4 regions of the Serratia proteamaculans genome follow, and region 4 is predicted to be linked to each of the others. Evidence: predicted binding sites of a transcription regulator. Region 4 holds the regulator's gene; each other region holds the start of a gene.
What was found. Region 4 encodes Fur, which represses iron uptake genes when iron is present. Its sites were predicted from a motif close to ATAATAATGAGAACNACTATCAA; they were not measured.
Positions count from the first base shown of each region.

Region 1 (3,599 bases), 1.7 Mb from region 4:
GCCATTCATCCCGTTAACCTGCCAGACTTAACGGTGATGCCTGGTCGAAGGTTGGGCACTGTGCCGTGGCAACCAACTGCTGGGTATAGGGATGAACAGGGTGATGCAGTAACTGTTCGAACGTCCCCTGCTCGGCAATTTCGCCCGCCACCAGGACAATGGCTCGCTGACACAGGTTGGCGGCGACGGTGAGATCGTGGGTAATAAACAGCAATGCCGGGGCGTGGGGGCGTTCGGTGTAACGCTTCAGGATAGCGATCAGTTGATGTTGACTGACCATATCCAGTGCGGTGGTGGGTTCATCTGCGATCAGCAGGCTTTTCTCACCCACCAATGCCAGTGCCGCGCAGACCCGCTGACACTGGCCTCCTGACAGTTGGCCGGGATAGCGGGCCATGATGATCTCTGGCGGCAAGCCTAATGCGGCCAGCAGCTCGGCGGCACAGCATTGCGCCTGTTGTGTTTTCATCTTGCTCTGGCCGCGTAACGCCAGGATTAACTGCTGGCCCACGCGGGTCAGGGGATTGAGACTGCTGAAGGGATCCTGGAAAATAGCCGCCAACGCAGGTCGTTTGCGCAGTTGCAAACGTTGACCGCTGATTTCTTGACCCTGAACTCGGATTGAGCCACTGACTTGTGCGTTGTTGGGCAGTGTTCCCAAAATGGCCGCGGCAGTTAGGGATTTGCCCGAGCCCGATGCGCCAAGCAGACACACTCGTTCGCCTGGATACAGAGTGAAATTCAGGTTGTGGATTTTGACCTCACCGTCAAGCGACAGCGTCAGGTGTTCTACGGCGAGTAACGGTGGGGTTTGGCTTTCCATTGATGCATCTATGTAAAATGTTTTGATATGTAATAACATAACATTCACGTAACTGAGATGACCAGCGGATTTATGAAATACTTAGAAATAGTTTAAAACGGGGTAAGCAAGGTATGATGCTCAGGGTTCTGTTGTCAGGTTGGTCTAATCGGTGAGAACGCTTATCTTCATTTTGTGCATGGCTGGGTATCTGGTGGTACTAGGCTACCTTGGTATTTTTGTCACTGATAAGATCTGTGAGAAATCCAATAACTACACCAAGGTGTGCCGTCTGGTCGATATCTCGGAGCCGCATATCCCAAAGTAAATGCCGGCCGTCAGCCCAGATAATCGGTGGTGATCAAAGGTGTCAGTAAGCCGGACAACGCGGCCAGGGTTGTCCACTGTCGCCATCCTAAGCGCGCCAACCAATCCTGGCGCAGCGGTGGGGTAGCCAGTTGGCCTACGGCCACCGTACCGGTAAGCAACAGTGTCAGAAAAATAAATACCAGCCCACGACTCCACGCATTGAACTCGATATGCAGTACATTGGCGTAATACAACCTCATCAAAATGTAATAGGCCAGCATCAGCCAGGCGAAATGCGTGCGTTTTTTCAGCACATGATAAAGGATAAACGCGATGAAAACGCTGTGGCACACGGAGATCAGTGGCGCTTCAATCGGGCGTCTGACACAACCGTTATACACCGCCAAATAGATATTAAAGATCAACTGTGCATAGATGGTATATATATACCAGCCATAGGTGATTTTGAGTTTTTTGGGCGTGGGCGGGGTTGGGCAATAGTCCGGTATCATTGGAGCCTCCTGAGCTGACTAGCGTTATAACATCCAAAATCTAAATGAAATTTAAACGCCAAACAGGCTTTATTTTACCCTAAACCTGGAACTAATCAGCACTTGTCAGGTCTGTTTAAACCGCAATGTTAAGGGTGTTTTTAAATTGATTTGTGATGGTAATTCACTGATATGAAAGATTATAAAAACGATCGCGCCGCAGTGTATCTGCTGATACTCACCCTGGGACTCTATTTTTTCCTACCGCCGGTGCTGGTGGCTATCGTTTTCAACTGGTTAAATCTAAACCCTTTTAGCATTATTCGCTTTTGGCATTTTAATCCGTTCGGCGCTGCCCGTGGTATTCCTCTCTATCAAACTTTTATATACACATTAAGTTTGTGGGTTATAGCGAATATTCTGCTGGCGCTCATTCTGCTGGGAGCGGGGCGTCTCTACACCTGGTTCGTCAGAAAGTCTCGGTGAACACCACCGGCTACTGCCGAAAGGGGTAGATGGAAAGCGCCTTATGAAGGATAATGATAGTCGTTATCATTTTTAAGCACCAGTAAAGGTTAAAGGGTTGTCTCCTTATGCGCTGCCTGTACTGGCAATAAATTGCTCACATTGCTTCCAGTTTGTATGCCAGCCTAGCGCTGGCATTTTTTTGTTATTGATTTTCAGATCAATACTTCACATTCAGCCCGGTCCTTTCCCTGCGGCAAGTTACTTTGCCCGCTCATAAAAAGTTTGCTCATACTTGAAATTCCTTATCGATAAAGATAATAATTATCATTAATATTTCCTTTTCTTTACATGCGCAATACCGATAGTTCCTTCGCCCCTTCGTCAGCCAGCGTTGCTGACGGGGCCCCTGTCGGGTGCGGTTTAATGATACTTACCAGGGATTACCGGCATGCTAATGTTTTTTTCTGTCAAACGGTCGCGTGTTTTATGCGCGTTCGCGATGTTTCTGCCACTGACCTCGTTAGCTGAAGATACCCTGGTGGTCACCGCCAAACCCGCCGATACGGCTGAGGCTGCGACCCAGGGTTATCAGGCCACGACCAGTCAGGGAGCCACTAAAACCGACCAGCCGCTGATCCTGACGGCGCAGTCCGTTTCGGTGGTTACACGCCAACAGATGACCGATCAGAACACCCAGACGGTGAATGATGCACTGAAATATACCCCGGGTGTTTTCACCAATTTCTCCGGCGGTGCGACGCGCTATGACACCATTGCATTGCGCGGTTTCCACGGCGGAGATGTTAATAACACCTTCCTAGATGGCTTGCGTCTGTTAAGCGATGGCGGCACCTATAATGCCTTGCAGGTTGATCCCTGGTTCCTGGAGCGTATCGACGTCATCAAGGGGCCGTCTTCGGTGATGTATGGGCAAAGCATTCCGGGTGGGCTGGTGGCCTTGACCTCCAGGCGGCCGCAGTTTGCCACGCAAGGGCAGGTTAACCTCTCGGCGGGCAATAACGACACCAAAGGCGCGGCTTTTGATGTGACCGGCCCACTGTCGGACCAGTGGGCTTATCGTTTGACCGGGATGACGCGCAGCAGCGACACCATGTATGACCATCAGCGCGAAGAGCGCTATGCCATTTCGCCGTCATTGCTGTGGCAGCCGGATGAAAATACCTCACTGTTGCTGAAAGCTTATTTGCAAAAGGATCCGTCCGGCGGTTATCACAGTGCAGTTCCGGCAGATGGCAGCCTCTATTCCAGCTCAGGCGACAAGCTGGGGCGCGGGTTCTTTGACGGCGAGAGTAGCCGTAACGTGTTCAAACGCTGGGAGCAGATCTACAGCTACGCCTTCTCGCACAGCTTCAATGACGTTTGGTCATTCCGACAAAATGCCAGCTATACCCATTCCAACGTTGAATTGCAGCAGGTGTATCAGATTGGCTGGGATCAGGACCATCAGTTGCTGAACCGCTATTACAGCGGCTCGGCGACCTCACTGGATGCTTTCGCCGTCGACAACC
Region 1 covers NZ_OX461105.1:3,031,658-3,035,256, reverse strand. Annotated here, with positions in the region: gene QOT07_RS14140 (ATP-binding cassette domain-containing protein) at 14-823, opposite strand; gene QOT07_RS14135 (hypothetical protein) at 1,141-1,623, opposite strand; gene QOT07_RS14130 (hypothetical protein) at 1,795-2,088, shown strand; gene QOT07_RS14125 (TonB-dependent siderophore receptor) at 2,519-3,599, shown strand, end outside.
Region 1: the regulator Fur is predicted to act here: its motif matches at 2,382-2,404, upstream of QOT07_RS14125 (TonB-dependent siderophore receptor).

Region 2 (3,599 bases), 1.1 Mb from region 4:
TGCCCGGCAGAAATGCCTTTGGCGATGATGGTCGAACGGGTGTTCTTGCCGATGTGGATCATCTTGGTGCCGGTGTCCGCCTGCTGATGACCACTGGTCAGCGCCACCGAGAAGAACTCACCGATAGAGTTGTCGCCCTGCAGGATCACACTCGGGTATTTCCAGGTGATCGCCGAGCCGGTTTCCGACTGGGTCCAGGACATTTTCGAGCCCGCGCCTTCACACAGCGCACGCTTGGTAACAAAGTTGAGGATACCGCCCTTGCTGTCGCCGCCGGAGAACCAGTTCTGCACCGTCGAATATTTCACTTCGGCGTCTTTGTGCAGGATCACTTCCACCACCGCCGCATGCAGCTGATAGCTGTCGCGCACCGGGGCCGAGCAGCCTTCGATGTAGCTGACATAGCTGCCTTCATCGGCGATCAGAATAGTGCGCTCGAACTGGCCGGTTTTGGCGGCGTTGATGCGGAAATAGGTCGACAGCTCCATCGGACAGCGCACGCCCTTCGGCACGTAGACGAAGGTCCCGTCGGAGGCCACCGCCGCATTCAATGCAGCAAAGAAGTTGTCGTTAGAAGGCACCACGCGGCCGAGGTATTTACGCACCAGATCCGGGTATTCATGGATCGCTTCACCGAACGAGCAGAAAATCACCCCGCTCTCCGCCAGCTTTTCCCGGTAAGTGGTCGACACCGAGACCGAGTCAAAGATGGCGTCTACCGCCACTTCGCTGCCTTCACGCACCGGGACGCCGAGCTGGTTAAACGCCAGTTCAACCTCGCTGGTCAGGTAGTTGTTGTCCGTCGGTGCACCAGGTTGCTGTTCTGCGCCGGGCTGTGAGCCGCAGGCGTCATCGCAGCTGCCGCAGGACGGCGCCGAGTAATAGCTGTAATCCTGATAGTTCAGGCGGTCGTAGTTCGCTTTCAGCCAGTGCGGCTCTTCCATTTGCAGCCAGGCACGGTAGGCCTCGAGGCGGAACTCCAGCATCCACTCAGGTTCATTACGCTTGGCCGAGATAGCGCGCACCACGTCTTCGTTGATGCCCATCGCTAACTCATCGGTAGCCAACTGGGTAAAAAAACCTTCTTTGTAGCGACCTTCGCTGACCCAAGCCTGCACTTCATTAGGCATTTCTACATTGCTTCGTGTCATGTTGATTGCATCGCTCAAACGCCAAAACTCTCGCCGCACCCGCAGGCATGCTGAGCTTTAGGGTTATTAAATTTGAAGATCTGATTCAGCCCTTCACGGACAAAATCCACCGTGGTGCCATCGATAAACGGCATGGCTTTCAACGGCACATACAGCCTGGCGCCATCGCGCTCAAACAGCAGGTCGTCGTCGGCAGGCGCACGGGTGAGATCCAACACATAGGCAAACCCGGCGCAGCCTGATTGCTTCACCCCGAGTTGCAGCCCTTTCACCTGTGGATCCTGCTGCATTAATTTACTGATTTGTTGTACGGCATTGTCACTGAGCAAAATGCCTTGCCAGACATTTTCGTCCAGAGAAAAAGTGCCGACATTTTCCGTTTGCATATGGCCTACCTCACACTCGTGTTTTACCACAGCCAATCTGGGTTGCTACTATGTTAGTGATAACGATTATCACTTCAACCGTTTGTTTTACAGGGGTATCCGCGAAAAGCCCGGATTTTCACTTCGGCATGCGGCAAGCGCGCGGGACAGTCAGCGCGTCAGACGCTGCCGGTCGGAAATGGAATCATTTTATCCTTATGAATTTACTGCACATCCTGTATCACCATTACGCTTGCCCATTGGCTCGAACGCTTTACAGGGCCGGACTTTTTCTGTCGATTTAAACATTCATAGAAAATACCTATTTCTGCATTTTGTCTGTCTTAAAAATGCGTTTATCGGCAATAAGGCGCATTTCACGCCATTCCGCTCACCCGACTGAGCCAACAGAAACGGCAACCTCTGATTAAAGTTTAGTCGTTACTGGCTATATTGGGTTGTCCCTGCCCCAATCCATCCCCTGCCGGCAATAAATATTTCAACAGAATGATTGATCACCAACGCGTCAATAAATATGATAATGATTATCATTCAATTCACATTGAGCGCGGGTAAATGAATATCTCGATGAATGCGTGGCTGCTGGGCAAAATTGATGACTACAAATTCAGCGTGCGCGACGCCACGGTAGATTTCTACATGGCGGAAGCATCGCTTCGACGGCCGGAGTGCAACGTCAATCACCTGAAACGCTATAACAACGTCAGCCTGAACATGGCTAACCTGTGTCTGGAGAATGGCGATGATGAAAGCTACCTGCATGCGCTGAGCAAACTGCATAATCGGCTGATCGTGGAAATCAATAATCCACAGCGCTGCCAGTTGTTCCGGGTTCAGAGCTATCATTTTGCCCGCCATACCCTGACCTTGATTTGTCAGAAATATGCGATGGAAGGCACCTGGGAGAAGGCCAATGCCTTCCAGAAGGACTTCGTCAAGCGGGTGCCTTTTCAGCTGTAACCCGGTTGAACGACAAAAATACCCGCAGACAGAGCTGCCTGCGGGGTAAAACGCTTAATCGATGACGGCGGTAGTCAGGCGTGAGGTGCAGCACAGACGATCGCGTGAATCGAAGATTTCGATCTGCCAAACCTGATGACGGCGGCCAATATGCAGCGCACGACACACGCCGCGGACTTCGCCTTCAAATGCGGCTCGCAAATGGTTGGCGTTGATTTCCAACCCCACCACTTTCTGCTCGCCTTCACAGCACAGGTAACCGGCCATTGATCCCATCGACTCCGCCAGCACAACCGATGCCCCGCCGTGCAGCAGGCCAAACGGCTGCCGGGTGCGCTGGTCGACCGGCATGGTCGCCTCGAGGTAATCTTCTTCCAGCCGGGTAAAGCGGATCCCGACATGGCTGACCATGCAGCCTTCACCGGCCTGGTTTAATTGTTCCAGCGTTGTTTCTCTTTTCCACAGTTTCACTCAATCATCTCCAGAAGTGCCTGTAATGGGTGTCGTACACCGTTACCCTCAATGCGTTTGACCTGGCTGCGGCAGGAATAGCCGGTTGCCAGGCAACGTTGCCGCGGCAAACGTTGCAGCGCCTGGTGCCATGATAGCTCATAAATGCCGAGCGAATTCTGCAGGTTCTTCACTTCATGGCCGTAAGTCCCCGCCATGCCGCAGCAACCGACGCTGACATTTTCCAGCCTGGCGCCAAAGCGTGCAAAGATCGACGTCCAATGTTGGCCGCTGGTCGGCAACGCCGTGGTCTCGGTACAGTGGCCAAACAGGTACCAGGCTTCACCGGTCGCCGGCTGTTCCGCACGCTCGGCCAGCAGTTGCTGCAACCATTCGTGTACCAACTGCACCTGGAAGTCGCCACGAGTTTCCCCGAGGATCTCGTTATATTCATCGCGGTAACACAGCACCAGGGCGGGATCGACCCCCACCAGCGGCATGCCGAGCTTGGCCACCCGGTTGAGAAAATCGGCGGTCTTGCGCGCAGTACGGGCAAAACGCGTCAGGAAGCCTTTGATATGCTGCGCCTTGCCGTTGGGTGAGAACGGCAGCAGCACCGGGCGGTAACCTAACTTTTCCACCAGCCGTACAA
Region 2 covers NZ_OX461105.1:2,359,488-2,363,086, reverse strand. Annotated here, with positions in the region: gene sufB (Fe-S cluster assembly protein SufB) at 1-1,151, opposite strand, end outside; gene sufA (Fe-S cluster assembly scaffold SufA) at 1,166-1,537, opposite strand; gene QOT07_RS11105 (hypothetical protein) at 2,093-2,497, shown strand; gene menI (1,4-dihydroxy-2-naphthoyl-CoA hydrolase) at 2,552-2,968, opposite strand; gene ydiJ (D-2-hydroxyglutarate dehydrogenase YdiJ) at 2,965-3,599, opposite strand, start outside.
Region 2: the regulator Fur is predicted to act here: its motif matches at 1,588-1,610, upstream of sufA (Fe-S cluster assembly scaffold SufA).

Region 3 (3,599 bases), 2.6 Mb from region 4:
TACGCTGCGGTTGGCGCACAGGCGTCGTGCAATCTGCGGAGCCACCAGCGCAATAAAGGAGATCGGCCCGGCCACGGCGGTCGCGGCGGCCGTCAGCAACACGCCGATCAGCAGCAGCATAACGCGCGAGCGTTCTACCGGTACGCCGAGTGCGCAGGCGGTATCATCACCCATTTCCAGCAGCCGCATGCGGCGGGACAGGGTCAGCAACAGTAAGCAGCACAGCGCGAACACCACCAACACCGGCAGGCTTTTCGCCCAGTTCACGCCGTTGAGTGAACCGGCGCTCCACAGTCCGGCGGTCATGGCGGATTCCAGCGAGGCGCTGATGATCAGCCAGGTATTGCCCGCCACCAGCAGGGCGCGGACGGCAATGCCGACGATAATCAAACGGAAAGACTCGACGCCGTTGCGCCAGGCCAGCAGATAAATCAGCGCGGCGGTCAACAGACCCCCGACCAGCGCCCCGGAAGTGATGCCGATAACGCCGCCGTTAAACAGCACTATGGCCACCAGCACGCCGCTGTAAGCGCCGGTATTAAAGCCAATCACGTCCGGACTGCCGAGCGGGTTGCGCAGTATCGACTGGAAAATGGCACCGCTGATGCCCAGTGCCGCCCCCAGCAGCAGCGCCATCACCACGCGTGGTAAACGCCATTGGGTGACGATCACCGCCAGGTTGGCCGGGCCTTCACCGCGCAAGGCGTCGATCACCTGCGAGGCGGTCAGTGACAGAGCACCGGAACCCAGCGCGTAAATCGCCAGCGCCAGCACGGCCAGCAACAGTAGCAGCGCAGTCAGCGCCGGACGCGAAAGGGCGCGTAGTTTGTGGTTGGCCATCAGGCGGGCCGCGGACATCGACATTAGCGCTGCCTCCTGAACATATGGCGTTGCCGCACCAACATGATCAGCAGCGGTGCGCCAATCAGAGCGGTGACGATGGAAACGCGCAGTTCACCGGCCACCAGGAAGCGGCCGATCAGATCGGCGCTCAACAGCAGGATCGGGGTCAATACCAGCGTCCATGGCAGCATCCAGTGCAGCTCGGAACCGGCCAGCCGCCGGGCGATGTGCGGCATCATCAGACCGACAAAGGCAATCGGGCCGACGGCGGCAGTGGCACCACCACACAGCAAGGTAATCGCCAGCAGACCCAGCAACTGGGTACGCACGATACCGGTGCCCAGTGCGGTGGCCAATTCATTACCCATGCTCAGGCTGTTCAGTGACTTGCTCATCCACAGGGTAATCAGCGTACCCAGCAGGATCGGCAGGGCCACGGTACGCACCACCTGCATATTTTGAATATCCAGCGAACCGGCCTGCCAAAAACGGAGCTGATCGAACACCAGTGGGTTCAGCAGGGAAATCCCGGAGGTCATGCCCTCCAGCACCGCGGCCAGCGCGACACCGGCCAGCGTCAGACGTACCGGGTTAAGGCTGCTGCCGCCCAAAGCGCCTATTAGCGCCACCAGCAGCGCAGCGAACATCGCACCGGCAAAGGCAAACCACAGATATTGGCTGACCTCGGCAGCACCAAAGAAGGTGATCCCCAGTACCACGGCAAAGCCCGCACCGGCATTAACCCCGAGAATGCCCGGATCGGCCAGGGGGTTGCGGGTGAGGGTTTGCATCAGTACGCCGGACAGGCCCAGTGCGATACCGGCCAGCACGCCCACCAGTGTACGTGGCAGCCTGGCATTGGTAATTATGGTGCAGTCTGCACCGCTGCACTGGCCGTTCAGCGCCTGGATAACCGTGTCGAAGGGAATAGATTTAGCGCCAAGTGACAGGCTGAGTAACATCACGACCAGCAATGCACAAAAGGCAATCAGCAGGCCAAACAGCCTGCGGCGAAATGAGCGGGGAGTGCCGCCAATAAGACGCTCCCGGGGGGCAGGAACGGGCTGTGTGCCAGGGTGTGAAATCCGTAACATACCAATCCATTATTTAATTGAATATAAATGAGTTTTATTATCATTATTGATTGCTTTCATCTATGGTACCATGAGTCCCTTCGCTATTGCAGCACAGACGCTGCCCCTTTTTCTTTAGTTGTGGTGAGAAAGCTCATGAGTAAGCCCTCTATTTTGCTTGATTTTGGCCTGCTTAAGACCAATGGCGCGTTTCGTGCCGTTTTTTGCGCGCGTTTTATTTCCATTTTAGCGCTGGGGTTGATGGCCATTGCGATCCCGGTGCAGATCCAGGCCTTGACCGGGTCGACATTGCTGGTTGGTTTGTCCGTGACGCTGGCGGGCAGCGGCATGTTTGCCGGTTTGCTGATGGGGGGCGTGCTGGCCGATCGTTACGAGCGCCGTCGCCTGATTTTATTCGCCCGTTCCACCTGCGGCATCGGTTTTGTCGGTTTGTGTCTGAACGCCGCTTTGCCTGCCCCTTCATTAACGCTGATTTACCTGCTGGCCGTCTGGGACGGCTTCTTCGGTGCGGTTGGCGTTACGGCGCTGTTGGCGGCGACACCGGCACTGGTGGGGCGTGAAAATATCGTGCAGGCCGGGGCCATCAGCATGCTGACGGTGCGTTTTGGCTCGATCCTCTCCCCGGCGATCGGGGGGCTGGTGATCGCCAACGCCGGCGTGGCCTGGAACTACGGTCTGGCGGCATTTGGCACCTTGCTGACGCTGATCCCGTTGCTGCGCCTGCCGCAGTTGTTGCCACCCCCGCAGCCGCGTGAGCACCCACTACGTGCGCTGGCCGGGGGCTTTGGTTTCCTGTTCCGTAACCGGGTGATTGGCATGGTGGCGCTGATTGGCGCGCTGTTGACCATGGCCAGTGCGGTGCGGGTGCTGTATCCGGCGATGTCCGGCATGTGGCAGGTCAGTGCGGCGCAGTTGGGCTTTATGTATTCCGCCGTGCCGCTGGGAGCAGCGATTGGCGCCTTTACCAGTGGTCGGGTAGCCCACGTGGCGCGGCCGGGCTGGATGATGCTGATGACGGCGATTGGCGCTTTTGTCGCTATCGGCCTGTTCGGTTTGATGCCGTGGTATGGCCTGGCGCTGTTTTTCCTGGTGGTCTTCGGTTATCTGAGCGCGCTGAATTCACTGCTGCAGTACGGGTTGATCCAGAACCTGACGCCGGATGCGTTTCTCGGACGTATCAATGGCCTGTGGACGGCGCAAAACGTGGTGGGTGACGCCTTGGGCGCGCTGCTGCTGGGGGCTATGGGGGCGTTTATGCTGCCGGCGATGACCTCAACCAGTTTTGGCTTTGGCGTGGCGCTACTCGGTGTGGTGCTGGCTTTTGCGATGCGCGGTCTGCGTCAGGTGGGCCGTGGCGGGCAAGAAAGCGATCTCCAGCCCGCCGCAGAATCTACTGAGAAATAAACTGTTTTTCCAACAGCGTCAGCAGGTTGCTGGCGCTGTAGTAATCCAGCCGGAAGGTGTCACTCCCCAGCGCGTAAACCCGCTGGTGCTGCACCGACGGCAGGTCCGCCAGGAAAGGATTGGCCATCAGCCGCTGGACATCGCTGTCGTTGTTGGCGAACAGCATCAGCGTCTGGCCGTTCAGGCCTTCCGCCAGGTTTTCACCGCTCAGTTGAATAATGTCCTTACGCATCCCCATGCTGCGGCTGTTGTTCAGCT
Region 3 covers NZ_OX461105.1:3,861,330-3,864,928, reverse strand. Annotated here, with positions in the region: gene fepG (iron-enterobactin ABC transporter permease) at 1-864, opposite strand, end outside; gene fepD (Fe(3+)-siderophore ABC transporter permease) at 864-1,937, opposite strand; gene entS (enterobactin transporter EntS) at 2,073-3,341, shown strand; gene fepB (Fe2+-enterobactin ABC transporter substrate-binding protein) at 3,328-3,599, opposite strand, start outside.
Region 3: the regulator Fur is predicted to act here: its motif matches at 1,959-1,981, upstream of fepD (Fe(3+)-siderophore ABC transporter permease).

Region 4 (3,599 bases):
GGGGCGCCCGAAAACCAACCCGCTATCCCGAGATGAACAGCTTAGAATCAATAAGCGTAATCAGCTTCGACGCGATAAAGTCCGTGGCTTACGGCGTGTAGAACTGAAGATCAACGCGGATGCGGTGGACGCCCTGAACAAACTGGCGGAACAGCGGAATATCAGCCGCAGCGAGCTTATTGAGCAAATGCTGTTGGCACAACTGGCGGACGACCAGCCAGAACATTGATCATTGCAGCCGCACATGCGGCGCGGCGTTAAGGATGACGCCCGATCAACATCGTTTTATTCCACCCGGCATCGCATAAACGCGATAAAACCCCGGGGTAAATTTCTGGCATGATACGCAATTACCGGTGAGGGATATCCCTTGTCATGGCATCATTTTAATCGGTGTTATCGTGGTCAGCGCTAACATCGTGTAATGCAATTAATTGAATTTAAAGGTTATACGCGATATGGCTAATGTAGGCATTTTCTTTGGCAGCGACACTGGCAATACCGAAAACATTGCCAAGATGATCCAGAAAATTCTTAAGCAACAGTTTGGCGACGATGTGTGCGAAATTCACGACATCGCCAAAAGCAGCAAAGAAGACCTGGAAGGTTTCGATATCCTGTTGCTCGGCATCCCAACCTGGTACTACGGCGAAGCCCAGTGTGACTGGGATGATTTCTTCCCGACGCTGGAAGACATCGACTTCAACGGCAAGCTGGTAGCGCTGTTCGGCTGTGGCGATCAGGAAGACTACGCAGAATATTTCTGTGATGCGATGGGTACCATCCGCGACATCATTGAACCGCGTGGTGCCGCCATTGTCGGCCACTGGCCAACTAAAGGCTACCATTTCGAAGCCTCTAAAGGATTGGCAAGCGACAGCCATTTCATCGGCCTGGCGATTGACGAAGATCGTCAACCGGAGCTGACCAACGAACGTGTTGAAGGCTGGGTAAAACAAATCGTCGAAGAGCTGAGCCTGGCCGAAATTGTCGGGTAACGCCAAAGGTTGAACAAAAGCCCTGCAGAGTGCATAGTGTTGCCGGCAGGGCCATCATTGGCAGTACTGATTACTGCAATCGAAGATACAAATTTGTAACTTCCCACATCGTCAAGGTAGACTGAGTTATCGGTTTATCCCGCCCATCAAGACGTTGCGTGTGTGACATGCAATAGTGCAATTATATCTTTGTTAACAACCGGCGGTTTCTATTTAGGTCAACCGGTTCTATAATGAGACGCAATTAACTCTTTGTGCCGACCGATGCCACAGGCGAGAACGCCTCAACTTGATTAGCATAGTAACAGGACTGAATCCGCATGACTGACAACAACACCGCATTGAAGAAGGCCGGCTTAAAAGTCACGCTTCCGCGACTCAAAATCCTGGAAGTACTGCAAAATCCGGAATGCCATCACGTCAGTGCGGAAGATCTGTACAAAAAACTGATAGATATGGGCGAAGAAATTGGCCTGGCTACAGTTTACCGCGTACTGAACCAATTTGATGATGCCGGTATCGTGACCCGTCACAACTTCGAAGGCGGCAAGTCCGTGTTCGAACTGACCCAGCAGCATCACCACGATCACCTGATTTGCCTGGACTGCGGCAAAGTGATCGAATTCAGCGATGAATCTATCGAAGCGCGTCAGCGTGATATCGCCAAACAACACGGCATCAAGCTCAGCAATCACAGTCTGTACCTGTACGGCCACTGTGCAATTGGTGACTGCCGCGAAGACGACACTCTGCACGACAAAAAATAATGCCCTTAACCGGCATCAAGAACCGCCTTAACGGCGGTTTTTTTATGCCTGCGACGAGCGGATAAAAAAATCCCCGGACAGGTCCGGGGAAAGTTCACAGCTTGAAATACGACAATTGCAGCGGCACTTCTCTCTCACTTCCCACTTACACTCACTTCACCGTCAACTCACCCGCCGACACGCGGATGGGCAAACTCTTCACAGCTCATACTCAAGAAACAGCAGCCGGTCAAAGAACAACGACCAGGCCTGATCGAATACACCACGGACACGGAACCCTTTGTTCAGATAAATTTGGCTGGCCTCACTGCTTTGCCATACACACAGCACAATGTTTTTCGCCTGGTGCCGATCAGCCTGCTGCTTTATCAGGGCGAACATCGGGTTAAAATGCCCCTGTCCGCGAAACTGGCTTTCAATCGCCAGGCTACAGATAAAATAATCATCCTCAGTGCACAGGCTTTGCACAAAGTGATCGTAAGCCTCATCAAGCGGCTTCAGTTCATCGCGGTAGTGGTAATCCGCTTTTACGCCATACAGCTCACTGACAGTAGCCGCATTGAAAAAGCCGACAAACGTCCCGCGCCGATCGTAAGCCACCGTGATCAGATCCAGATAAGGCTCGATATTTTGTGCCTGCTGTACCGACACCAGATCCAGCCCGGCCCGGTTGCCAGCAGAACAGTACTCCAGGTAGCTGGTACTAAAAATCAGCTTCGCCATGCGGGTTTTATCTGTTTCACTCGCCTGCCGTCCCGGTAGAAAATGCAATGATCCCCCCGACTCCGACAACACCGCATCCCCCTCTCCTGTGGTCTGGCACCAGTAATTACCCGCCGTAATCTGCCGCCGGTTATCGGCGATCAGGTATTCTCCAAACAGTTGATTTACCCGATCAAGCTGGCGGTCATGGGAAAGCACGGAATAATAGTGGTAATGGTCGATATCGGAACGGATCTGCGCTGGATAGGCCATACGCGGCACTTCATCGACGGTAAATATTTCCGCATGGCGTGCCAGATCCAAGGGTTGTTCAAGCCGCCAATCCACCTGCTCCAAACGGCTGACACATTGCAGATAACTGCGTTGCTCTTCCTGTGACAGCGGTAACCGTTCATCGGTGATCACATCCTCCAACAGGCGCATGCCACGGACTCCGCAGGTGACCGCCTGCGGGTCAGCGTTATACAGGACACCGTAATCCCGGCAGAAGCGATCATGACTGAGGAACGTACAGCCTATATAGCGACTCCACAGTTGATAAAAGGGATCAAACAGCTTCCGTTCATAAACCGAATTCTTGTCCGGGACTTCGCCACTTTCCGCCGCATAGATCTGATCCAACCCCGCCAGCATCTGGCACAGCGAGATATCCCCCTTGCGGCTGACTATCATGCCGGTTTCATCGAGAAACAGATTCAGCCAGCTGACGTGGCTGACCTCGCCCCCAGCCAGAAACTGAAGATAATCTGGCAGTTCAGGCTTGATCAAAAACAGCGTCGCCGATCGGTGGGGTATGGTATCGATATCCATGTACAGCCCCCCCATCTCGATCAAAATCAGAAAGCGGAAGTAGTCGGAAAGCGTGGCGTAATAGCGCTTATCATGCAGTTGATGGATAAAGCCCAGGTTGTCGCCGACCCTTTTTTGCGCCAGTTCGCTCAGTGAATGCACCTGCAGGCGATGATTACCGGCATCATACTCCCCCAGGTAGCCACCTTTTCTCACCGGTACGGGGATGAAATACGCATCCCTTGCCAGTTGCTGCGCGTCCCAAACCCACAACATGCCGACCCAGTCAGTCGTCTCGGCGCTAGCCACCGCCTGCTGCGCG
Region 4 covers NZ_OX461105.1:1,297,421-1,301,019, reverse strand. Annotated here, with positions in the region: gene ybfE (LexA regulated protein) at 1-229, shown strand, start outside; gene fldA (flavodoxin FldA) at 459-998, shown strand; gene fur (ferric iron uptake transcriptional regulator) at 1,319-1,765, shown strand; gene QOT07_RS06040 (glycosyltransferase) at 1,964-3,599, opposite strand, start outside.